2 linked regions of the Priestia megaterium genome follow. The main gene of each other region encodes a partner of the protein of the gene in region 2 in a complex. Links are inferred from orthologs where the notes say so. Each region holds a gene or a part of one and is shown on either strand. Other genes may lie near its edges. The genes, in order: groL and metK.

Region 1 (12,733 bases), 4.4 Mb from region 2 along the record:
ACGCGTAATCAGTTGGTTATATTGACTACCAAAATCTAATACAACAATCATGCCTTCCATCTTGTTCACCTCTCCGAATGTGTAAATAATCACTTGTTATTATGCCCTAAAATATAAAAAAAACTAGACTTCTCCCTCAAAAAACAAAGGCAGAAGTCTAGTTGAGCACGACGTTTATCGTCAAATAGACTGTTCTGCCTTCATAGTCAGATCGTTTAAGGTGACCCGGTAGAGACTCTCGAACCATATTATCGAGGATATATGAAGGTATACGAAACATTTATAGTAAGTTCGAGAATATTCTATCAATCCGCGAAACAATGGTCAAGAACTCGTTTTTTTGATTAAATTTTCCCACAATTCAATCGACTCTTTCCATTCTTTTATGGAATCTGCATTTCGATATAAAACTCGCTCGTATTTTTCCGTTAATTTTAGCATATTTACCGTATTTAATTTTTCGTCTACTTCTCCTGCAAAGTCGCGCAGCGTTTGATTTTCTTGCCGTTTTAGTCCATTTGCAGCGAGTCTTTTAAGTAAAAAAGCATACGCTGATTCAAAGGTTTCCACACTCTCTTTCTTTTTATAAAAAGAGATATAAAAAGGTAAAAACCATTTAAATCGATTGAGATATATTACTATTAACATAACTACAATCAGTCCGTAGAAAAGCACTTTCCATTTCATAGACAACTTAGCATTTTGAAGAGAAGCTGTTTTTTCTTTCTCTCTTTTCTCTTGTGCCGGAAGCTCTTTCTTCTTAGGTTGCTCCTTGACTTGCGTTTCTTGTTTCTCTTCTTCCCTTTGACTATTTTCACTAGAGTTGTTAGGTTGGCTATCTACAAAATCATAAGGATTAGAAAAACTTTTTGTTGGTTCAAAAGGTACCCAGCCCGCTCCTGGAAAATAGACTTCGACCCAAGAATGAGCATTATTTTGTGTAATTTCATAGGTTGTCCACTTACTACTTCCTGAAATGACGGTGGCATCACCTTCTGTATAGCCCTTTACCCACCGAGCAGGGATATCTAATGAACGAAGCAGCACGACCATAGAAGTAGAGAAGTTATCACAGTATCCTCTTTTTGTATCAAATAAAAATTGATCCACATAATCTTTATTCTTCGTAGGAATTGGAACATTTTCAGTATCATATACATATGGATTGGATCGGAAGTATTCTTCAACGGCTTTCGCTTTTTCATAGCGATTGTTTTTATTTTTTGTTATCGTACGAGCTAAATCCTTTACTCGTTTTGGCAAATTAGCAGGAAGCTGTGTATACCTTGCTATAAATTCATTATTATTCTCTAGACTCTCTGACTTTTTCTCCTCTGCTTGCTGAAGAAGCCCGGTATCAAACACAGGATATTTATACGTTAGCTCATACGATTGAACAGTAACAAGTTTATCATTTTGATAAGGATATAATTTTTCATTTGTCGGTGTAACATCGGCTTGAATGCCATTTTTTAAGGTTAGAGACAGCAGTTGAGGAACATGCATAAGATGAACAGAAGGCTGCGAATAGGTAACTTCTGCTTTTCTTACTTCTCCTGCAACACTTGAATCATATTGAGGGAGTAAGTTTTCATTTCCTTTGAAAGGCACTTTTTCTTCCTCTTTAGACAGCTCCCAGCCCTTACCTGTATACACATCCTTCGTTTCAATACGCCAATAGTGCTCATCCTCTACTTTAGCTGTAAACACAACCGTATCATCATTGACAAAGGATCCCCCCAATTTAGAATCGTCCATATCATAGCCAATTCGTTGACCGCTTGCAGATTCTCCCTGTCCTTGATTTGTTGTGTGAGCTGCAATAAAAGGGACCGGATCTGGCCACTGCGGACCTGGTTTAGGGGCGAGATAAGCCAGTACAATGACAATGGCTAAAAAACTGCCTAGAAAAAGAAACGATCGTTTTCTATTTTCTAAACGCTCGGTGCTAGCACCTTTTATACGTTCAGGATTGATGCGAAGCATGGCTACTAATAAAAATCCGATAATCGTCACGCGAATAATAGCAGCTCCGGCATCGTAAGTAGAAAAGGTATCCAATACGGTAATATACAAAATGGTTAAGAAGAAAAAGAAGAAAATTCTTTTTTGATAAAAGATCCAGTATCGAATTAAATAAGCCATAATCCAAAGCAGGATAAAAAATAAAGTGCTCCTCATTTCAAAGGATAAATTCGCTATATTCCACTCCATGATACTTTGTACATCTGACTGAAGAATTTCCAAAAGTCTTGGAAGCCATTCTGAAGAAAAGAAGGCACCTTGAAAATAGAGATTGTGAAGTGAAAACAAAATAAACAACATGCTCCCTAACGTCATCACAATAAACGGCAATCGAAACGTTAAGCTCAAAAAACAGTAAGCGACAAACAGGATAAAGTATTGAATTTGATTCGTATCAGTGACTTCATTTAAAGGGAGAAGCCATTCCACTAATAAAAAGAAAGCTCCCGCGTATAATAAGACGTTTTTTACATACCAAGCTGATTTATTCACTTATTTCCGCCCTCACTTCCTTTAGTGATAGAGGAAGATCAATATGAACGACTTCAATCGTTAAAGCAGAAGATTGTATGCCATTGACAATAACTGTCTCTTCGTCACTAAGCCCCGCTCCTTCATTTTTAACGACAATGAGTGAAGCCTTAGCATGAGGGCTCAGCTTGGATTGAATCTGGCCAATAAGAGTCCCTGTAACCTGACTGACAATTACCATAAAAGAATGCTGCTTTTGAATAGCAATATTCTGAAATTCTGTTTCGAATGCTCGGTTGCTAATAGGCTGTGCACGTGCTAAGTGATGCAACAGGTTATCAGCCTCCCTTTGTTCAGAGGTTTCCTGCGAAAAAAGGGCATCTCCAGCTAAAAGAAAATCGACTTTTTTACGCTTGGTTTCTTCATGAATGAGCATGGATGCCAGAAAGCTCATTCGCTCTTCAAAGTATAGAGGACCCATAACATCTGCAATGATAATCATACTCCGTTCATGATAATGACCGAACTCTTTAGAAATCAACGTAGCTTTACGAGCCGTCGCCTTCCAATCAATAGATCCTAATCGGTCACCCGGCTGATATTCTCTAATGCCTGTCACTAACGTAGTAGATTGATTTCCCGTAGAAACTTCATTTTTTCCTTCTTCTATTCCTGCTAAAAGAAACGGGATATCTATCTCATAGATTTGAGGATACACGACAAACCGCTGGTGCAGCGGATAATATGCCTTCTTTTTTACAATTCCTAATAAATCACTCATTTCAATCGAAATCGTAAAAAATTCATATTCTCCTCTTTCTACAAACGATCTTTCATATGGAATAACAGCGTTTCGTTGAAAAAGCGGATAAATTGTTCTTTCTTCTTGATCTAAAAGGTTACTCTCCTCTTTCACCGCTGCCATATAAACAGGAAAAGCCGAGGAGCGTGTAATGTGAATGTCATAAGAAAGATGATCTCCAGCGAATCGAGGCTGTAGCTTCACATCACGAGCAACATTCCACTTCTTCAACGGATAGAGCAACACGGCTACCGCATATAATCCAAAAGGTAAGAAGCTATAAAATAAAAACCAGCTGACAAAGCCTCCTTGAAACATGGCGTAAGAAAACGTAGCGGTAAAGATGCAGAATAAAACGAACCAGTCTCTACATTTATTCCATATCACTTTTATATACTGTTTCATAAAGTACCTCTTACCTTTTAACAGGTACTTTCGTATCAGCCATAATTTGCTTCATCACATCACTCGCTGTTAAGCCGCTGTACTGGGTATCGGGTCTTAGCGTTAATCGATGTTCACACACATACGAAGCAAGCTCTTGAACATCATCAGGAAGACAGTAATCTCTTCCCTTCACTAAAGCATATGCTTGAACGGCCTTCATAAAGGAAACCGTTCCACGAGGACTGATACCTAACGAAACATGTGGATGAGAGCGCGTTTTACGAATGATTTCGATGATATAGTGCTTGATCACATCATCTACATAAATACTGCTTACAGTTTTTTGAGCCTGTACTAATTCCGGAATGCTCATGACGGGTTTGACATCCTCAAGATTAACTTGAGTCGATACGCCGTTTAAAATTTGAAGCTCCTCTTCTTGCGTAGGATAACCCATGCTTAATTTGAATAAAAAACGATCCAGCTGCGCTTCTGGCAAATGATAGGTCCCATCAAAATCAACAGGATTTTGAGTAGCCATCACAAAAAAAGGCGCCGGAATTTCCCGGGTGATACCATCGGTTGTTACATGATGCTCAGCCATTGCTTCTAAAAGCGCCGATTGTGTTTTAGGAGAAGTCCTGTTAATCTCATCAGCGAGTACAATGTGGCTCATGATAGGACCTGGACGAAAATGAAATTCCATGTTTTTTGGACTGTAGATAGAAACGCCTGTTACGTCGGATGGCAGCAAATCAGGCGTGAATTGAATTCGTTTAAATTCTGCATCAATTGATTTGGCCAGTGCCTTCACGAGCATCGTTTTCCCCACACCCGGCACATCTTCAAGTAAAATATGCCCCTCTGCAAGCAAAGCAACCAAACTCAACGTAGATACGTGACGTTTTCCAATCACAATTTGATCGATGTTTTCTAATACTTGGTTTAATTTACTATTAATATGATCCAGCTGAATCAATAAAGCTCCCCCTTAAAACTCAGTTAAGCCTTGAGTTTAATAAGTTTTCCAATAAACATAGTACTATCTTAACAAATTTTAAAAAAATCTGAAAATATTAACGCACGCAAAAAAGCGACCAAGTGAGTACTTGGTCGCTTTTTTAGGTAGGGCACTGATTACATCATGCCGCCCATTCCACCCATGCCGCCCATATCAGGCATTGCAGGTGCTCCGCCTTCTTCTGGCTTGTCAGCAACAACTGCTTCAGTTGTTAAGAACATAGCCGCTACAGAAGAAGCATTTTGAAGAGCTGAACGCGTTACTTTTGTTGGGTCAACGATACCAGTGTCTAGCATATTTACCCACTCGCCAGTCGCAGCGTTAAATCCAGTTCCAACTGCTTCGCCTTTTAGACGCTCAACGATTACTGATCCTTCTAAACCAGCGTTGTGAGCGATTTGACGTACAGGCTCTTCAATCGCACGTAATACGATGTTGATACCTGTAGCAGTGTCACCGTCAGCTTCGATGCTTGCTACTTTATTATAGATATTTACTAATGCAGTACCACCACCAGCTACGATACCTTCTTCAACCGCAGCACGCGTAGAGTTTAATGCATCTTCAATACGTAATTTACGTTCTTTTAACTCAGTTTCAGTTGCCGCACCAACTTTGATTACAGCTACGCCACCAGCAAGTTTTGCTAAGCGCTCTTGTAATTTTTCACGGTCAAACTCTGAAGTTGTTTCTTCAAGCTGAGCTTTGATTTGGTTTACGCGTGCTAGGATATCTTCTGCGTTTCCTGCACCGTTTACAACTGTTGTATTTTCTTTTGTTACAACAATTTTAGAAGCGCGACCTAATTGATCGATGCCTGCTGTTTTTAAGTCAAGACCAAGCTCTTCAGTGATTACTTCTCCGCCTGTTAGGATCGCAACGTCTTGTAGCATTGCTTTACGACGATCACCGAAACCAGGAGCTTTAACAGCTACAGCTGTAAATGTACCGCGAAGTTTGTTCACAACTAATGTTGCTAAAGCTTCACCTTCTACGTCTTCAGCAATGATTAATAGAGGCTTGCCTTGTTGAACAACTTGCTCTAATACCGGTAAGATTTCTTGAATGTTACCGATTTTTTTGTCTGTGATTAAGATGTATGGATCATCTAATACAGCTTCCATTTTATCTGAATCAGTTACCATGTAAGGAGATGCATATCCACGGTCAAACTGCATACCTTCTACCACTTCTAATTCAGTTGTGAAACCTTTTGATTCTTCAAGTGTGATAACGCCGTCGTTACCAACGCGCTCCATTGCTTCAGCAATTAATTGACCTACTTCTTCGTCAGCTGCTGAGATAGCCGCTACTTGAGCAATTGAATCTTTACCTTGAATTGGTTTAGAGATTGCTTTTAGTTCTTCAACCGCTACAGCTACTGCTTTTTCCATACCTTTACGGATACCCATTGGGTTAGCACCAGCCGTTACGTTTTTAAGACCTTCTCTGATCATTGCTTGCGCTAAAACCGTTGCAGTAGTTGTACCGTCACCAGCAACGTCGTTTGTTTTGCTAGCAACTTCGGCTACTAATTTAGCACCCATATTTTCAAATGCGTCTTCTAATTCGATTTCTTTTGCAATTGTTACACCGTCATTTGTAATAAGCGGTGAACCGAATTTCTTTTCCAATACAACGTTACGACCTTTTGGTCCAAGCGTTACTTTTACAGCATTTGCTAATGTATCTACACCACGTAGCATTGCGCGACGTGCTTCTTCGCTAAATTTAATGTCTTTTGCCATGTTCCTTGACCTCCTCAAGATGTTCTTAATAATCTATTTTTTACGTATGATAAGTTTGTGGTTAAAATTAGCCGATTACAGCTAAAATATCGCTTTCGCGTAAAATTAAGTATTCAGTACCTTCGTATTTCACTTCAGTACCCGCATATTTTGAGAAGATGATACGATCGCCCGCAGCTACTTCTAAAGCTACACGCTCACCGCTTTCTAATACTCGGCCTGTACCAACAGCAACAATTTTACCCTCTTGTGGTTTTTCTTTTGCACTGTCCGGTAACACGATACCGCTTGCTGTTTTTTCCTCAGATTTTACAAGTTCAATCACTACGCGATCACCTAATGGCTTTAACAAGTGAAACAACCTCCTCAAATAATATGTTTGCATTTTTATTAGCACTCAACCTCAACGAGTGCTAACACAATTATTATATTAAAACAAAGTGGGTTTTTTTTGCAAGTATTAAACAAAAAAAATTTAAAATTTACGACAACTACATATAATAGTCTTAGATTTCGACGATTTTGAGAAATAAAGCATTCTTTTCTCTGTTCAATAATATGTATGTTACAATACGAGCAAGAAGAAATTACTAACTTTACAGTACTTCTTCGACATATATACATAAAAACCTTTTAAAGGAGTATAGAAGATTGGAAAAACGTTATTGGTATGTTATCCTCACCTACATCCTTATGCAGTTTTCAGGAGTTGTTGGTATACCGCTGTTAAAATTAACAGGAATGTTTGATGACTATCCAGTTCGAACAGCGAATGTCATGCTTTTGACTTATTGGACTATCATTAGCTTTATCCTTGGTTTACTTATTGTCTTACTGCTGCTGCGCCGTGACATGTCCATGCGTATAGAACATGCTGGAAAAACGATTGCTGTTGTCTGGTCAGTCCTTGGGGTGTTTCTCGCTATGGCTGGTCAAGCTGTAGCAGGTATGATTGAGCACGCTCTTGGCATTACCCAAGTATCTGAAAACACACAAAATATTGTTAATCTTGTTAAAGCAACGCCGTTCCTTATTGTCGTTACGTCTGTTATTGGACCAATACTAGAAGAGATTATTTTCCGAAAGATTATTTTTGGTTCTCTTCACAAACGATACAATTTCTTTATCTCTGCATTTATTAGTTCCCTTATTTTCGCTGCGGTACACTGGGATTTTAAACATTTACTTGTGTATACAGCTATGGGATTTGTATTTGCATTCCTTTATGCAAGGACGAGACTAATTGTTGTACCTATTATTGCTCATGTTTTGATGAATACAATCGTTATTTTATCTCAAACTATTTTTGCAGATAAAATTATAGAAATGCAAAAACAAGCAGAACAAATGCAGTTCATTTTTGGAGGCATGTTTTTATGAAGAATATCCCTTTAACACGAGGGTTTATTTATATTATTATGGGGATTTTATTCACCTACTTGGCAATTCAAAATGCCCAGGAAACCGTCTGGAATTTCCCCACAATCTTATTTGCACTCGTAGCCGCATTCGATTTCAGGTTTGCGGTTCGCATCTTTATCTTGCACTACAAAATTAAAAAATTGCAGCAGCAATATAAAAATCAAGATGATTCATCCAAATAAAAAAACCACTGTTTCAGTGGTTTTTTTTACATACTAACATCTTCTCTTTCTTGCTCTGCCCTTGCCTTTAACACTTTGCGATACGAAATGCGGGAAATAATGATGCTGATTTCATACAAAATTAAGAGCGGCACTGTCACCATCATGTGCGAGAGCAATTCCGGTGGTGTAATAAGTGCGGCAATAACTAGCAGTACGAAATAGGCATATTTTCGAATTTGAGATAAAAACATAGGCGTTATAATTCCTAAACGCGTCAAAAACATCACGACGACAGGAAGCTGAAACAACAGGCCAAAAGGCAGTGTGAGCTGCATTAAAAAAGAAAAGTACTCATTAATGCCAATCACTTGGTTTACATTCAGCTCATCAGAAACGCGCGTCATAAAATCGACGACAAATGGAAACAACACAAAATAAGAAAAAGAGACACCGCCGATAAAGAGAAAAATGGAAACAGGAATATATCCAAGCGTTACCTTACGCTCTTTTTCATATAAACCAGGACTAATAAATGCCCAAAGTTGATACAGTGCAACAGGAGCTGCAAGTACACAGCCGATAATAACAGCAAATTGCATATAAATCTTAACTGGATCTGTTAACCGAAATGCATTCATCGTTAAATTCTTTGCCTCATCAGCATGCTGTAAATAGACAATAACCTTATCCGCTATAAAAAAGCCGCCAATTGTGGCAATCACAAAGAAAAATAAAACAATTAAAATGCGTTTTCGCAGCTCTCCTATATGATCATATATTGACATTTCTTGTTCGGTCATACTATGATCACCCTTTTACTCTTTGTCATCTACTTGACGCTGTTTATCTTTTTCACGATCTTCTGATGCACCGCTAGCGGCATGCTTAAACTCTCTAAGCGTTTGGCCCACTGATCTTCCTAGCTCCGGTAACCGTTTCGGTCCAAAAATAAGCAGTGCTACAATCGCAATAATAATCCAACTGCCTGCTCCAATCCCCATATTCCCACTCTCCTTATTAATTTAGACTTAAGGAAATCGTAACACAGTCCGCCTTATTCAACAGGATAATTTTTCAAAAAGTAGACGAGCGACTGTAATTCTACAGCAAGATCAATATGATGGAGTCGAATCTCATCCGGTACGTTTAAGCGTGCAGGAGTAAAGTTTAAAATTCCTTTAATTCCGCAACTCACTAAACGATCAGTAATTTGCTGAGCAACAGTAGCAGGAACGGTTAAAATCGCTACTGAGATGTCATCACTCATATAATCTTCCAATTGGTCAAGATGATAGACCGGCACGTCGCCCACTTTTGTACCCACTTTTTCTTCTATCACATCAAAAGCGCACTCAATTTTGGTGTTATTATTTTTAATAAAATTATAATTTAGAAAGGCCGTTCCTAGATTCCCTACGCCAATCAGTGCTACTTTCGTTACTTCATCTTGGTCTAACGTTTTACGGAAAAATGTAAGTAAATAATTCACATTGTAGCCGTATCCCTTTTTTCCTAATGCACCAAAGTAAGAAAAGTCCCGACGAATAGTAGCAGAATCCACTTTCACTGCCTCACTTAACTCCGCTGACGACACACGCTGTTTACCAGAAGCATGCAAATTTTTCAAAAAACGATAATAAAGCGGCAATCGTTTAGCCGTTGCTTGTGGTATTTTTAATTGTTCAGTGTTCACGTTGTACCCCCTCAGTTCATGTATGTCATTACTAACATTTTCAAGTCATATTGCATTACCTTTCACAAAGCATCAACCGCTTTGAGGTAGCGCTTCCAATTCTCTCTCTTTTCTCTTGTTTTATATATACTCCGCTTCACACCTCGACGGCTTTTGTCTATTCAGCACTCCTTAAAGTCGGTATGTAGAACGAAGCAATTAGCCCTTCAAAGGATCCGTTTGTTAGTCATGACGGATTTTTCACATCCATCATAGATAAGTTCAGAGATGCACTTATCTCTTATTTTAACATAGTATCCTGTATAAAATGTGCAGGTAAAATCATTTTATTTCATGAATCAAAACATTCGCTTCATCATTTGTCCTTGTCCCTCTACAAATTACAAACGCTTGTAGGAAGAACTTGTAGTTAAAAATATGTTAAAATACACTATGGATATACTACTAGAGGTGAAAAAATGATTATTCTACAATTGAACGGTATTACAAAATACTATGGGGCAGAACCCATTTTATCGAATATAAAGTTAGAAGTACAATCAAAAGACCGCATTGCCCTAGTGGGACGAAACGGTGCTGGTAAATCAACTTTATTAAAAATTATTGCTGAGCAGCTTTCCTATGACAGCGGAGAAATTATTAAACCTAAGGGTGTTTCCATTGATTATATGGGACAAGATACAGTTCTTGAGTCAACACTCTCCATATGGGAAGAAATGATGACTGTCTTTGCTCCGTTAAAGAAGATGGAAAAAGAATTACGTACGCTTGAAACGAAGATGGGCGATCCAGATATTTTTAATGATTCAGTTCAATACGAAAAACTAACCAAAGAGTACGATCAGCTTCAAGTAACGTTCAAAGATTTAGGCGGCTATCAATATGAAGCGGATACACGATCTATTCTTCACGGTTTCCGTTTTTCAAACTTTGACTATAGCACCCCTATTTCCTCCTTGAGCGGTGGGCAAAAAACGCGCTTGGCTCTTGCAAAACTGCTTTTAACAAAGCCAGACTTGCTTATTCTCGATGAGCCTACCAACCACTTAGATATTGAAACTTTAGCATGGCTGGAACAGTTTCTGCAAGGGTATGAAGGAGCTATTTTAATTGTTTCACACGATCGTTACTTCCTTGATAAAGTCGTAAATCAAGTGTATGAAGTCGTACAAAAAACAACGGTGAAGTACACGGGCAACTACTCTAAATACCTCGTACAAAAAGCCGAGCGCTATGAAAAAGAGTTGCGTCAGTACGAAAAGCAGCAAGATGAAGTCGCAAAACTGAATGATTTTATTCAGCGAAATATCGCCCGCGCGTCGACTACAAAACGTGCGCAAAGCAGACGTAAACAGCTCGATCGAATGGAGTTAATAAACCGACCTAATGAAGGTGAAAAATCAGCTAGTTTTTCGTTTGAAATTGAGCGTCAAAGCGGAAATGAAGTCTTAAATCTCGAAAACGTGTCTATCGGGTATGATGAAAACAAATATGTCGTGCAAGAGGCAAACCTTCGGATTAAAAAAGGTGAAAGCCTTGCGTTGGTTGGTCCTAATGGAGTTGGGAAATCAACTTTATTAAAAGGTATTGTGGATAAACTAAGCTTCAAGACTGGAACCATTTCTTTTGGCTCAAACGTAATGGTTGGTTATTACGACCAAGAGCAAGCCAATTTAACGTCTAATAAAACCGTTTTAAATGAACTTTGGGATGACTACCCAGCCAAACCTGAAAAAGAAATCCGTACAGCGCTTGGAAATTTTCTGTTTTCAGGTGATGATGTACTGAAAATCGTTTCCACGCTCAGCGGTGGTGAAAAAGCACGTTTGGCTCTTGCGAAGCTTATGCTTCAAAAAGCTAACTTCTTAATTTTGGATGAACCTACTAACCATCTTGATTTAGATAGCAAACAAGTACTGGAGAATGCGTTAATTGATTACCCAGGGACTCTATTATTTGTTTCACATGACCGTTATTTTATTAATCGTATTGCCAATAAAATAGCAGAGCTATCTCCTGAAGGAGTAGAAGAATTTCTTGGAGATTATGACTATTATGTAGAAAAGAAAGCAGAAATAGAGGAAATCAAAGAATTAGAAAATATAAAAGCAAACGAAGAACGTACGGTAAAAGTAGATAAACAGTCCTATAAACAAGATAAAGAACAAAAGAAATTGATGAGACAGCGAACGCGCCGCATTGAAGAAATTGAAACTGAAGTAAACAAATTAGAAGCCGCCCAAGCGGCGAATGAAGAACTTCTTTGTGACCCTGAAATTTATCAAAATCACGAAGAAGTATCAAGATTAAACGGTGAAAATGAAAAAATTTCTTCACAGTTATCCACATTAATGGAAGAGTGGGAAGAATTACAGCTGCTTCTAGAAGAGTAGCCTATATTTTTGCGTATCTATTCATCCTATTTACTTGTTCATGCGCTTAAGAGCAAGCTTTATCCACTCTGTGAATAAATAGTGGATATCTGTCTGATTTTCATAATTAAAACTTGTTGATAACAGGTCCGTGTACTGAGTGCACGGACTTTTCCACATAATTATCCACAGTCAATTCTAAATTTATTGAATATTGTTGATAAATCATTTTTATCCACAAAAAAAGACGAATGAGAAATAAATCTCATTCGTCACTTACTCTTCCAAGTCCAAACCGGGGTTTGCATTTAATGACATATCTGAACGTTTTCCTTGAGCAAATCGTACGCTTGCTGCTGCTCCAATCATTGCGGCATTATCCGTACATAGAGATAGCGGCGGGATAATAAGCTCAATATTTGATAGGGGTTCAAATGCCTCTTCTAGCGCTGCTCTAAGCCCTTTATTAGCAGCAACTCCTCCTGCTAATAAAACTTGCTTAACGTTATATTCCTTTGCAGCTTTAATCGTTTTAGTTACTAACACATCAATGACACTCGCTTGAAAGCTAGCAGCAAGTGTTTGTGGAAGAATCTCTTCACCTTTTTGCTTCGCATTGTGGACAGTG
Region 2 (9,162 bases):
CTAGCCGTTAGCCATATTCCTGTTGCCATTGCTAAGAAGCTATATCCGAGACAACGGCCTTATATTCAACTAAAGCATACAAAAGTATTAGAAAATCCATTAAAAGATCATTCATTTCCATCGGGGCATACAACGGCTATTTTTTCGTTAGTTACCCCTCTGATGATTACTTACCCAGCCTTCGCTGCCGTTCTTTTGCCGCTTGCAGTAACGGTAGGCATTTCAAGAATTTATCTCGGTCTGCACTATCCGACGGATGTCATGGTAGGCCTGATACTCGGCATCTTTTCAGGTGCTGTTTCACTGAACATATTTTTAGTCTAATTGATAGGAGGAGTACTCATGAGAATTGCTTTATTTACAGATACATTTGCTCCGGAAGTTAACGGAGCTGCTAAAACACTTTATCAATTTACTCAGTATGTCAAATCAAAGCAAATTCCCATCCAGGTATTTGCTCCTGAATTTGCTCATAATCGGTCGTTTTCAACATACGTTCACCGCTCGCCTAGCATGCCGTTTTTCCTTTATCCAAACAGCCGCTTTTCATTGCCAAACGTTCTAAAAATTAAAAAGCAGCTGCAGGAATTCAACCCTTCTCTTATTCATTTGGCCACTCCTTTTACAATGGGGCTTTGCGGCTCCTATTACGGGAAAAGATTAGGTATTCCTCTTGTCGGCTCTTATCATACCAATTTTGATGATTATTTATCTCACTATGAACTTGAAAAAATGCGTGTACCACTGCAAAAATATATGAAATGGTTTTATAAACCTGTACAAAAATTATTCGCTCCCTCCGAAGTGACCAAACAGCAGCTAGAAAAACAAGGGTTTCACAACGTAGCTATTTGGTCGCGAGGGGTAAATCACAAATTGTTCCATCCCCACTATGACCGCTTTGATATTCGTATTAAATATAATATAAAAAAACCCTACATCTTAACGTATGTAGGAAGGTTAGCTAAAGAAAAGAACGCTGATTTTTTACTAAAAATTGCCCGATCTTTACCTGATCATATCCGCCACCAAGTTCACTGGCTTATTGTGGGAGATGGTCCTTTAAAAGAACAAATGCAACAGCAAGCATCTGAGCATATGACATTTACAGGCTTTCTTGAAGGTAAGCAACTTGCTCATATCTATTCTTCATCTGATTTGTTTGTTTTCCCTTCAGAAACAGAAACGTTCGGAAATGTCGTACTGGAGTCTCTTGCTTCTGGAACTCCCGTGGTGGCAGCAAATGCAGGAGGAGTTAAACAGATGGTTCAGCACGGGCGAAACGGCTACCTTTGCAAACCTCACTCCTTAGAAGAATTCAGTTCGGCTATTACAGGTTTACTTGATGATTTGCACCAGCGGCTTCACTTTAGCCATGCAGCGAGACACTATGCTCTTACTCAATCATGGGACGCCATTTTTCAGCATTTGCTTTCAGAATATGAAGATGTCGTAGAAAAATCTGCTGAAGGTATTCAATGGGCATAAAAAAATCTCCGTTTTCACGGAGATTTTTTTATTATTTAGCTAAAGCTTGAGTTTTTAATGCTTCAGCTTTGTCTGTGAACTCCCAAGGAAGCTCCACATCTGTACGACCAAAGTGACCGTAAGCTGCTGTTTGCTTATAAATTGGGCGACGTAAATCAAGCATTTTAATGATGCCTGCTGGACGTAGGTCAAAGTTTTTGCGTACTACATCTACTAGTACTTCTTCAGAAACTTTTCCTGTACCGAATGTATCAATTGAAATAGATACTGGCTGTGCAACACCAATTGCATATGCTAGTTGTACTTCACATTTATCAGCAAGATCAGCTGCTACAATGTTTTTCGCAACATAACGAGCTGCATAAGCTGCTGAACGGTCTACTTTTGTTGCGTCCTTACCAGAGAATGCACCGCCGCCGTGACGAGCATATCCGCCGTAAGTATCAACGATAATTTTACGACCAGTTAAACCAGCATCTCCTTGAGGGCCGCCGATTACGAAACGTCCTGTTGGGTTAATGAAATACTTTGTATTTTCATCAATTAACTCATTTGGAACAACTGGATTAATTACATATTCTTTTAAGTTACGTTGAATTTGCTCTAACGTTACTTCTGGGTGATGCTGAGTTGAAATAACAATTGTATCGATGCGAACAGGTTTGTTGTTTTCATCATATTCAACTGTTACTTGTGTTTTACCATCCGGGCGAAGGTAAGGAAGAATTTCTTCTTTACGTACTTCTGTTAGACGGCGAGCAAGTTTATGAGCTAATGAAATTGGAAGAGGCATTAATTCTTTTGTTTCGTTACATGCATAACCAAACATTAACCCTTGGTCTCCAGCTCCGATTGCTTCGATTTCTTCATCGGACATTTGACCTTCACGTGCTTCTAACGCTTGGTCTACACCAGCAGCGATATCAGCTGACTGCTCGTCGATAGATGTTAATACTGCACAAGTTTCAGCATCAAATCCGTATTTTGCACGAGTATAGCCAATTCCTTTAATTGTTTCACGAACTGTTTTAGGAATATCCACGTAAGTAGAAGTTGTAATTTCACCGCTTACTAAAACTAAACCAGTTGTTACGCTTGTTTCACAAGCAACACGAGCATTTGGATCCTTTGCTAGGATAGCATCAAGAATTGAGTCAGAAATTTGGTCACAAATTTTATCGGGATGTCCCTCTGTAACAGATTCTGACGTGAACAGACGACGTTGTGTTGACATCAGTTTTCCTCCTTATAAATACGATACATTGTGATACGGTACTCATTCCCTTATTTTCATTACACGTTAAAAAATATAAAAAAACCTTTCCTTGTATCGAGGAAAGGTATCAAATTCTACATAAGCCTTTCACTCTTATCGATCAAGGTTGTGCCCTTGCATCAGGTTAGCACCTTATCGTCTACACAAAAAAATGACGATGGTTGCTGGGTTTCACAGGGCCTGTCCCTCCACCAGCTCGGGATAAGAGAGTATCCGTTCAAGGACATATAATACATGAAAAAGCGCTTCACTGTCAACAACATTCAAATGGAAATCATCTCTTTATGTTTGAATCTGTTTTAATGTAACATACTCAAATTTAAAAATAGTATACCTTATTAAGAATGATCACGAAGTTTGGTTAACAAGACAGACCAAAAAAAGGCTTTCACTTGAAATAGCTTCACTTTTTTCGCTTCTAGCACATATACATGTGTCTAAAATAGGTATAACGTACATTTTTTTATAATACACAAACATTTTTAGTTAAATAGTATAGAATAATTAAATAAATGTGTTATACTAATTATAAATTTCAAACATTAATGAATAAATAATAGCTAAAAAAGGAAGGTAGTGCACATGAGTACTGTTGATATGTCTATCGAATTAAATGGTTTGCTTCAATTAAAAACAACAAAACACCAATTATCTGTTCCACAACTTGTTGAAAAAATTCTAGCTCGACGCGAAGGAACGCTGACTTCTACAGGTGCTGTGTCAGTCGAAACCGGAAAATATACAGGCCGCTCTCCTTTGGATAAATTTATTGTAAGCGATGCTGTATCTTCAAAAACGGTTGAATGGGGACCCGTCAATCAGCCAATTTCTGCTCAGCGATTCGATGCGCTATACAAAAAAGTCTTAACCCACTTAAAGAAGCAGGATGAACTTTTTGTTTTTAATGGATATGCTGGAGCTGATAAAAAGTATCAGTTACCAATTCAAGTAGTTAATGAATTTGCATGGCACAACCTATTCGCTCAGCAGTTATTCATTCGCCCTTCAGCTGAACAAAAAACAAATGATGATGTGAAGCCGTTTACAATTGTAGCAGCTCCAACGTTCAAAGCTGACCCTGAAACAGACGGGACGAATTCGGAAACCTTCATTATTCTTTCATTAGAGCGACGCATTGTGCTAATTGGAGGAACTGAATACGCTGGTGAAATGAAAAAATCCATTTTCTCAGTGATGAACTTCTTGCTTCCTCAAAACAATATTCTATCCATGCACTGTTCTGCTAACGTAGGAGAAGAAGGTGACGTTGCATTATTCTTTGGTTTATCTGGAACGGGTAAAACAACGCTTTCTGCTGATGCAAACCGTCGTTTAATCGGAGATGACGAGCACGGTTGGTCAAGCTCTGGTGTATTTAATATTGAAGGAGGCTGCTACGCGAAGTGCATTCAGCTTTCCGAAGAAAAAGAACCGCAAATTTTTAATGCAATTCGCTTCGGCGCAGTACTGGAAAATGTAGTGTTGAATCAAAATACGAAAGTAGCAGATTACAATGATAATAGTTTAACAGAGAATACTCGTGCCGCTTATTCAATTGACTCTATTGATAATACGGTATTGCCAAGCGTTGCTGGGCACCCTACAGCTATTGTCTTTTTAACTGCTGATGCCTTCGGCGTCTTACCTCCAATCAGCAAGCTTACAAAAGAACAAGCGATGTACCATTTTCTGAGCGGATACACTAGTAAGTTAGCTGGAACAGAGCGCGGCGTAACATCGCCACAGGCTACTTTCTCTACATGCTTTGGTGAGCCTTTCTTACCTCTTGCTCCAACAACTTATGCAGAAATGCTAGGAAAGAAAATCGATGAACATAACGTAAATGTCTACCTTGTAAACACTGGATGGACCGGCGGTGAATACGGCGTGGGTGAACGAATGAAGTTAAGTTACACTCGAGCTATGGTTCAAGCAGCTCTTGAAGGAGAACTAGCTAATACCGAAACAGTAACAGATGCTATTTTTGGTTTATCGATTCCAACTCATGTTCCGGGAGTTCCTGATGAAGTGCTTCAGCCTTCTAAAGCATGGAACGATGCAACAGCTTATAACCAAAAAGCAACTGAACTTGCCGCTAAATTCAAAGCGAACTTCAAGCGTTTTAATGATGTAGCATCGGACATTTCAACATTAGGCGGACCTAGAGTCTAATAAAAAACCGATCGTCTTATAGACGATCGGTTTTTTAGTTAGTCGAATGTAATTTTGTCAGTTCATATGTGACAATGGTTTTTTCCTGCTCCATTTCTACCTTACGCACAACAGCAGTTCCAATACATTCTCCATTTTTCGTTTTGTGAATGTTTAATGGAATATCCAACGGATACAAACGATATCCTTTTTTCTCAACTTGAAAAATGTTATCTGTTACACGCTTTTCGTTGCCTTTTGTCACAATCATTGTATTTAATTCTAGCGGCATCCCCATTTTCTCTCACTCCTCACTGTTATTCTACTTGTTTTTTCTATCGTAGCATATCTTTTATTGCGCTTTCATCCACTTCGTTAACTTCTTTACCGTTTCTCGGTTTTCTTTTGGTGGAAAAGCATGTGGAAAGTTTTCAAAATACCAGCTGGTAACTTTTTTATTGGACTTCTTTAGTTTAGATTCGAGCTGATAGGAATGATCAATTGAGACGTTTTTATCTTCTAAACCATGAATAAGCAAGACCGGCGGCTCGACGAGATGAGCACGATGCAAAGGTGTCCTCCATTCGTATCTTTCAGGATATTTAGAAGGAGTTCCTCCAATCACCCGCTTCATCATTCTTCTTAAATCTTCTCTTTCTTCATATGTCAGCACCATATCCGTGACGCCTCCCCATAGCACAAGAGAACGGCTGTCTTTTTTTTCAATGGCTGTGAGTAAAGCCATCACTCCCCCTCGTGAAAACCCAAAAATATGAATGCGGTCATGGTGGACGTTAGGGAGCTGTTTCAGTAAATCGTAAGCAGCAAAAGCATCGTAACGATCATCTCCTGCAAAATCTTCGTTTCCTTCGCCTCCTTGATTTCCCCTATAGAACGGAGCCATCACAATAAAACCTTGTGAAGCAAATTGAATGAGTCGAGCAGGGCGAACCGTTCCTACGTTCTTAATACCTCCTCTTAAGTATAAAAAGCCGTCATACATTCCTTTTTCTTTTGGCTCTGCAAGCATTCCTTTAATCTTAAGCCCTTGACATGCATATGTAATCACCCACAGCGTCACGCGAGGATTTGATGATGGGAAACGCTGTTTATGAAGAATTGTTCCATCTTTCATTTTTTTCCTCCATTCTTTATATAACTAGCCTACTTTCTTCCGCTAAGGTTTACTTTCAGTCGTTGACTACTACTTCTTTGATTTTCCACATAGTTATATAGGCACTCACCTTCTTCCACTTCTTTACATACATTATCATAAAATATTTTATTACTTTAAGGAGGTTTGCTTTATGAAACCAATTAAATGGCTTTTTTCTTTGCTTGCTATTATGATTTTACTCATTCCACTAATTAGCTGCAGCAAAACAACATCTGTACAAACGGTTCGTGTCGGCGAAGTAACTCGCTCTATCTTTTATGCTCCCCAGTACGTCGCTATTTCAAAAGGCTTTTTTGAAGAAGAAGGACTAAAGGTAGATTTAAAAACAACTTGGGGCGGAGATAAGACAATGACGTCACTTTTATCTGATGGCATCGACGTCGCCTTAGTCGGCTCGGAAACGTCAATCTACGTATATGCACAAGGGTCTAGTGATCCCGTCATCAACTTTGCACAGCTAACCCAAACCGACGGAACATTTCTAGTAGCACGTAAAAAGGTCGATCAATTTTCATGGGATCAGCTTAAAGGCAAAACGTTTCTTGGTCAACGCAAAGGCGGCATGCCGCAAATGGTAGGGGAATATGTGTTAAAACAGCATAATATTGATCCTAAAAAAGATGTAAAACTCGTTCAGAACATTGATTTTGCTAACGTTGCGAATGCTTTTGCTTCTGGTACTGGAGATTACGTTCAATTATTTGAGCCAACGGCTAGTATTTTAGAGAAACAAGGAAAAGGACATATCGTTGCTTCCTTCGGAAAAGAATCAGGAACAGTTCCTTATACAACATTTATGGCCAAAGAAAGCTATTTAAAAGATAACCCTGAAGCAGCAGCTAAATTTACTCGAGCTATTTACAAAGCACAAAAATGGGTGAATACACATAGCACAGATGAAATTGCTGAAGTGGTTGCACCGTATTTTGAAGATACACCTAAAGACACGCTAAAAACTGTTATTGACCGCTATAAATCGCAAAAATCCTTTGCAACTAACCCTTTATTAGATGAGAAAGAGTGGGATCATTTACAAACAATCATGGACGAATCTGGAGAACTTCCAAGACACATTGATCACAGCAAGCTAGTCAACACAAAATTCGCAAAAGATGCAATGAGGGAGTAATATGACAAAACTTCACATTCAAGATATTCAACATATGTACCTTACGACAAAGTCTGCTACCACTGCACTTGAACATATTAATTTGTCTATTGAAGAAGGAGAATTCGTTTCCTTTCTCGGCCCAAGCGGATGTGGAAAAACGACGCTTCTATCGATTATTGCAGGCTTGATTGAACCAACGTCCGGCTCTGTCACAATAGACGGTGAAAATATCGGAACATCAGTCCCAAACATCGGTTATATGCTTCAACAAGATTATTTGTTTCCGTGGAAAACCATTAAAGAAAATATTTTACTTGGGCTTGAAATTCGCGGACAGCTAACAGATAAAACAGAGAGTAAAGCACTTTCACTTCTAAAAGAAATTGGTTTACAGGACGTAGATGACCTATATCCGCACCAGTTATCCGGAGGCATGAGACAACGCGTCGCTTTAGTCCGAACACTTGCCATTGACCCCGCTATTTTACTCTTGGATGAGCCTTTTTCAGCACTTGATTTTCAAACAAAACTCAAGCTTGAAGAACTTGTCTCCAAAACACTGATGACCTATCAAAAAACGGCCGTTTTGGTCACGCACGATATCGGCGAAGCCATTGCTATGAGCAGCCGAATCTTTTTATTCTCAGCCAAGCCGGGGAAGATCGCAAAAACATTTACGGTTCCTTCTATTTTACGAACCCTCTCTCCGTTTGAAGCACGACAGCATCCTGTCTATAACGATTTATTTATGGACATATGGAAGGAGCTTGATCAACTTGAAACCCACTAGCTCCCTAGATACTCTTCACGAAAGCTACCTTCGCAAGGTTCGGGGCGAAAAACGATTAGTACTGAGCGTGCAGATGGTCATTTTTTTAGCCTTTTTTAGCTTCTGGGAACTAGCTTCTCGTTTAAAGTGGATTGATCCTTTAATTTTCAGTTCCCCTACTAAAGTGTGGCATTTATTTTTAATTAAACTTGCCGACGGCTCGCTAGCAGAACATATTGGTTTTACATTATTTGAAACGGTTCTTGGCTTCATTTTAGGCACATTGCTAGGTATTTTACTTGCAACGGCCCTTTGGTATTCAACTAGGCTTGCAAACATATTAGACCCTTACCTCGTTATTTTAAACGCCATGCCTAAAGTAGCGCTGGGCCCTATTTTAATAGTAGCGATCGGTCCAGGATTTTTCTCAATTTTAACGATGGGAGCGATTATATCCGTTATTATTACATCCATCGTCGTTTACACAGCCTTTAAAGAAGTGGATCCAAACTATATTAAATTACTAAAAAGCTTCGGGGCAACGAAAACCCGCTGTTTTAAAGAAGCAATTCTTCCAGCTTCCATGCCTGCCATTATTTCCACATTTAAAGTAAACGTCGGTTTATCTTGGGTAGGCGTCATCGTAGGAGAATTTTTAGTTTCTTCAAAAGGGCTTGGATATATGATTATTTATGGTTTCCAAGTCTTCAACTTTACTCTTGTTCTTCTCAGCTTATTATTAATTGCCATTTTCGCTACGATTATGTACCAAGGCGTGGCTTATTTAGAAAAGAAATTGATCCGACGCTCATAAAAAATACCCCCGTACAAACGGGGGTATTTTCGTTGATATGATGCTTTTACAAAAATGTTCGCTTTACATATTTCATTACATATTGTAAAACATTATCTTTCATGATGAAGCTGTACGCATCATCTTGTTGAATGCCCGAAGGTAGTTCGTCAATCATTACGGGACCATCTGTTTCCATGTAGTCTTCTTTTTTAATTACATTTCCAATCGTAGCAAAATAAATGTTTTTAATAATAGTCTTTCCTTTACTTACTACTTTATATTGACCAATATAAGTTAAAGAAGAGACTTCTCCGCCTGTTTCTTCAAACACTTCTCGAACCGCTGCTTCTTCTGGTACTTCATTGCCTTCTAGTTTTCCTCCGGGAAATTCTAA

Evidence for each region.
Region 1: the proteins of metK (region 2) and groL are in contact, whole or in part, in a cryo-EM structure (PDB 8P4O), measured with the Escherichia coli proteins. The link is inferred for Priestia megaterium from one-to-one orthologs.

Annotation. Positions count from the first base shown.
Region 1 is NZ_CP023317.1:207,410-220,142, reverse strand. The notes cover bases 4,139-7,056. They hold groL (chaperonin GroEL), read right to left. Parts: upstream 6,455-7,056; coding sequence 4,823-6,454; downstream 4,139-4,822. Other genes in these bases: groES (co-chaperone GroES), read right to left, coding at 6,522-6,806; CEQ83_RS01245 (AAA family ATPase), read right to left, coding at 4,139-4,664. Also shown: guaA (glutamine-hydrolyzing GMP synthase), read right to left, coding at 1-60; CEQ83_RS01255 (transglutaminase TgpA family protein), read right to left, coding at 325-2,517; CEQ83_RS01250 (DUF58 domain-containing protein), read right to left, coding at 2,510-3,703; more of CEQ83_RS01245, read right to left, coding at 3,714-4,138; CEQ83_RS01230 (CPBP family intramembrane glutamic endopeptidase), read left to right, coding at 7,106-7,834; CEQ83_RS01225 (YdiK family protein), read left to right, coding at 7,831-8,058; twin-arginine translocase subunit TatC, read right to left, coding at 8,085-8,840; tatA (twin-arginine translocase TatA/TatE family subunit), read right to left, coding at 8,856-9,041; CEQ83_RS01210 (redox-sensing transcriptional repressor Rex), read right to left, coding at 9,095-9,733; CEQ83_RS01205 (ABC-F family ATP-binding cassette domain-containing protein), read left to right, coding at 10,192-12,126; tRNA (adenosine(37)-N6)-threonylcarbamoyltransferase complex transferase subunit TsaD, read right to left, coding at 12,382-12,733.
Region 2 is NZ_CP023317.1:4,616,903-4,626,064, forward strand. What follows is about bases 622-3,516. They hold metK (methionine adenosyltransferase), read right to left. Parts: upstream 2,723-3,516; coding sequence 1,520-2,722; downstream 622-1,519. Other genes in these bases: CEQ83_RS23605 (glycosyltransferase family 4 protein), read left to right, coding at 622-1,488; pckA (phosphoenolpyruvate carboxykinase (ATP)), read left to right, coding at 3,347-3,516. In the rest of the region: CEQ83_RS23600 (phosphatase PAP2 family protein), read left to right, coding at 1-324; more of CEQ83_RS23605, read left to right, coding at 343-621; more of pckA, read left to right, coding at 3,517-4,936; CEQ83_RS23620 (DUF2584 domain-containing protein), read right to left, coding at 4,971-5,213; CEQ83_RS23625 (alpha/beta hydrolase family protein), read right to left, coding at 5,268-6,050; CEQ83_RS23630 (ABC transporter substrate-binding protein), read left to right, coding at 6,223-7,221; CEQ83_RS23635 (ABC transporter ATP-binding protein), read left to right, coding at 7,223-7,993; CEQ83_RS23640 (ABC transporter permease), read left to right, coding at 8,067-8,786; ytkD (RNA deprotection pyrophosphohydrolase), read right to left, coding at 8,833-9,162. UniProt on the Escherichia coli protein: Catalyzes the formation of S-adenosylmethionine (AdoMet) from methionine and ATP.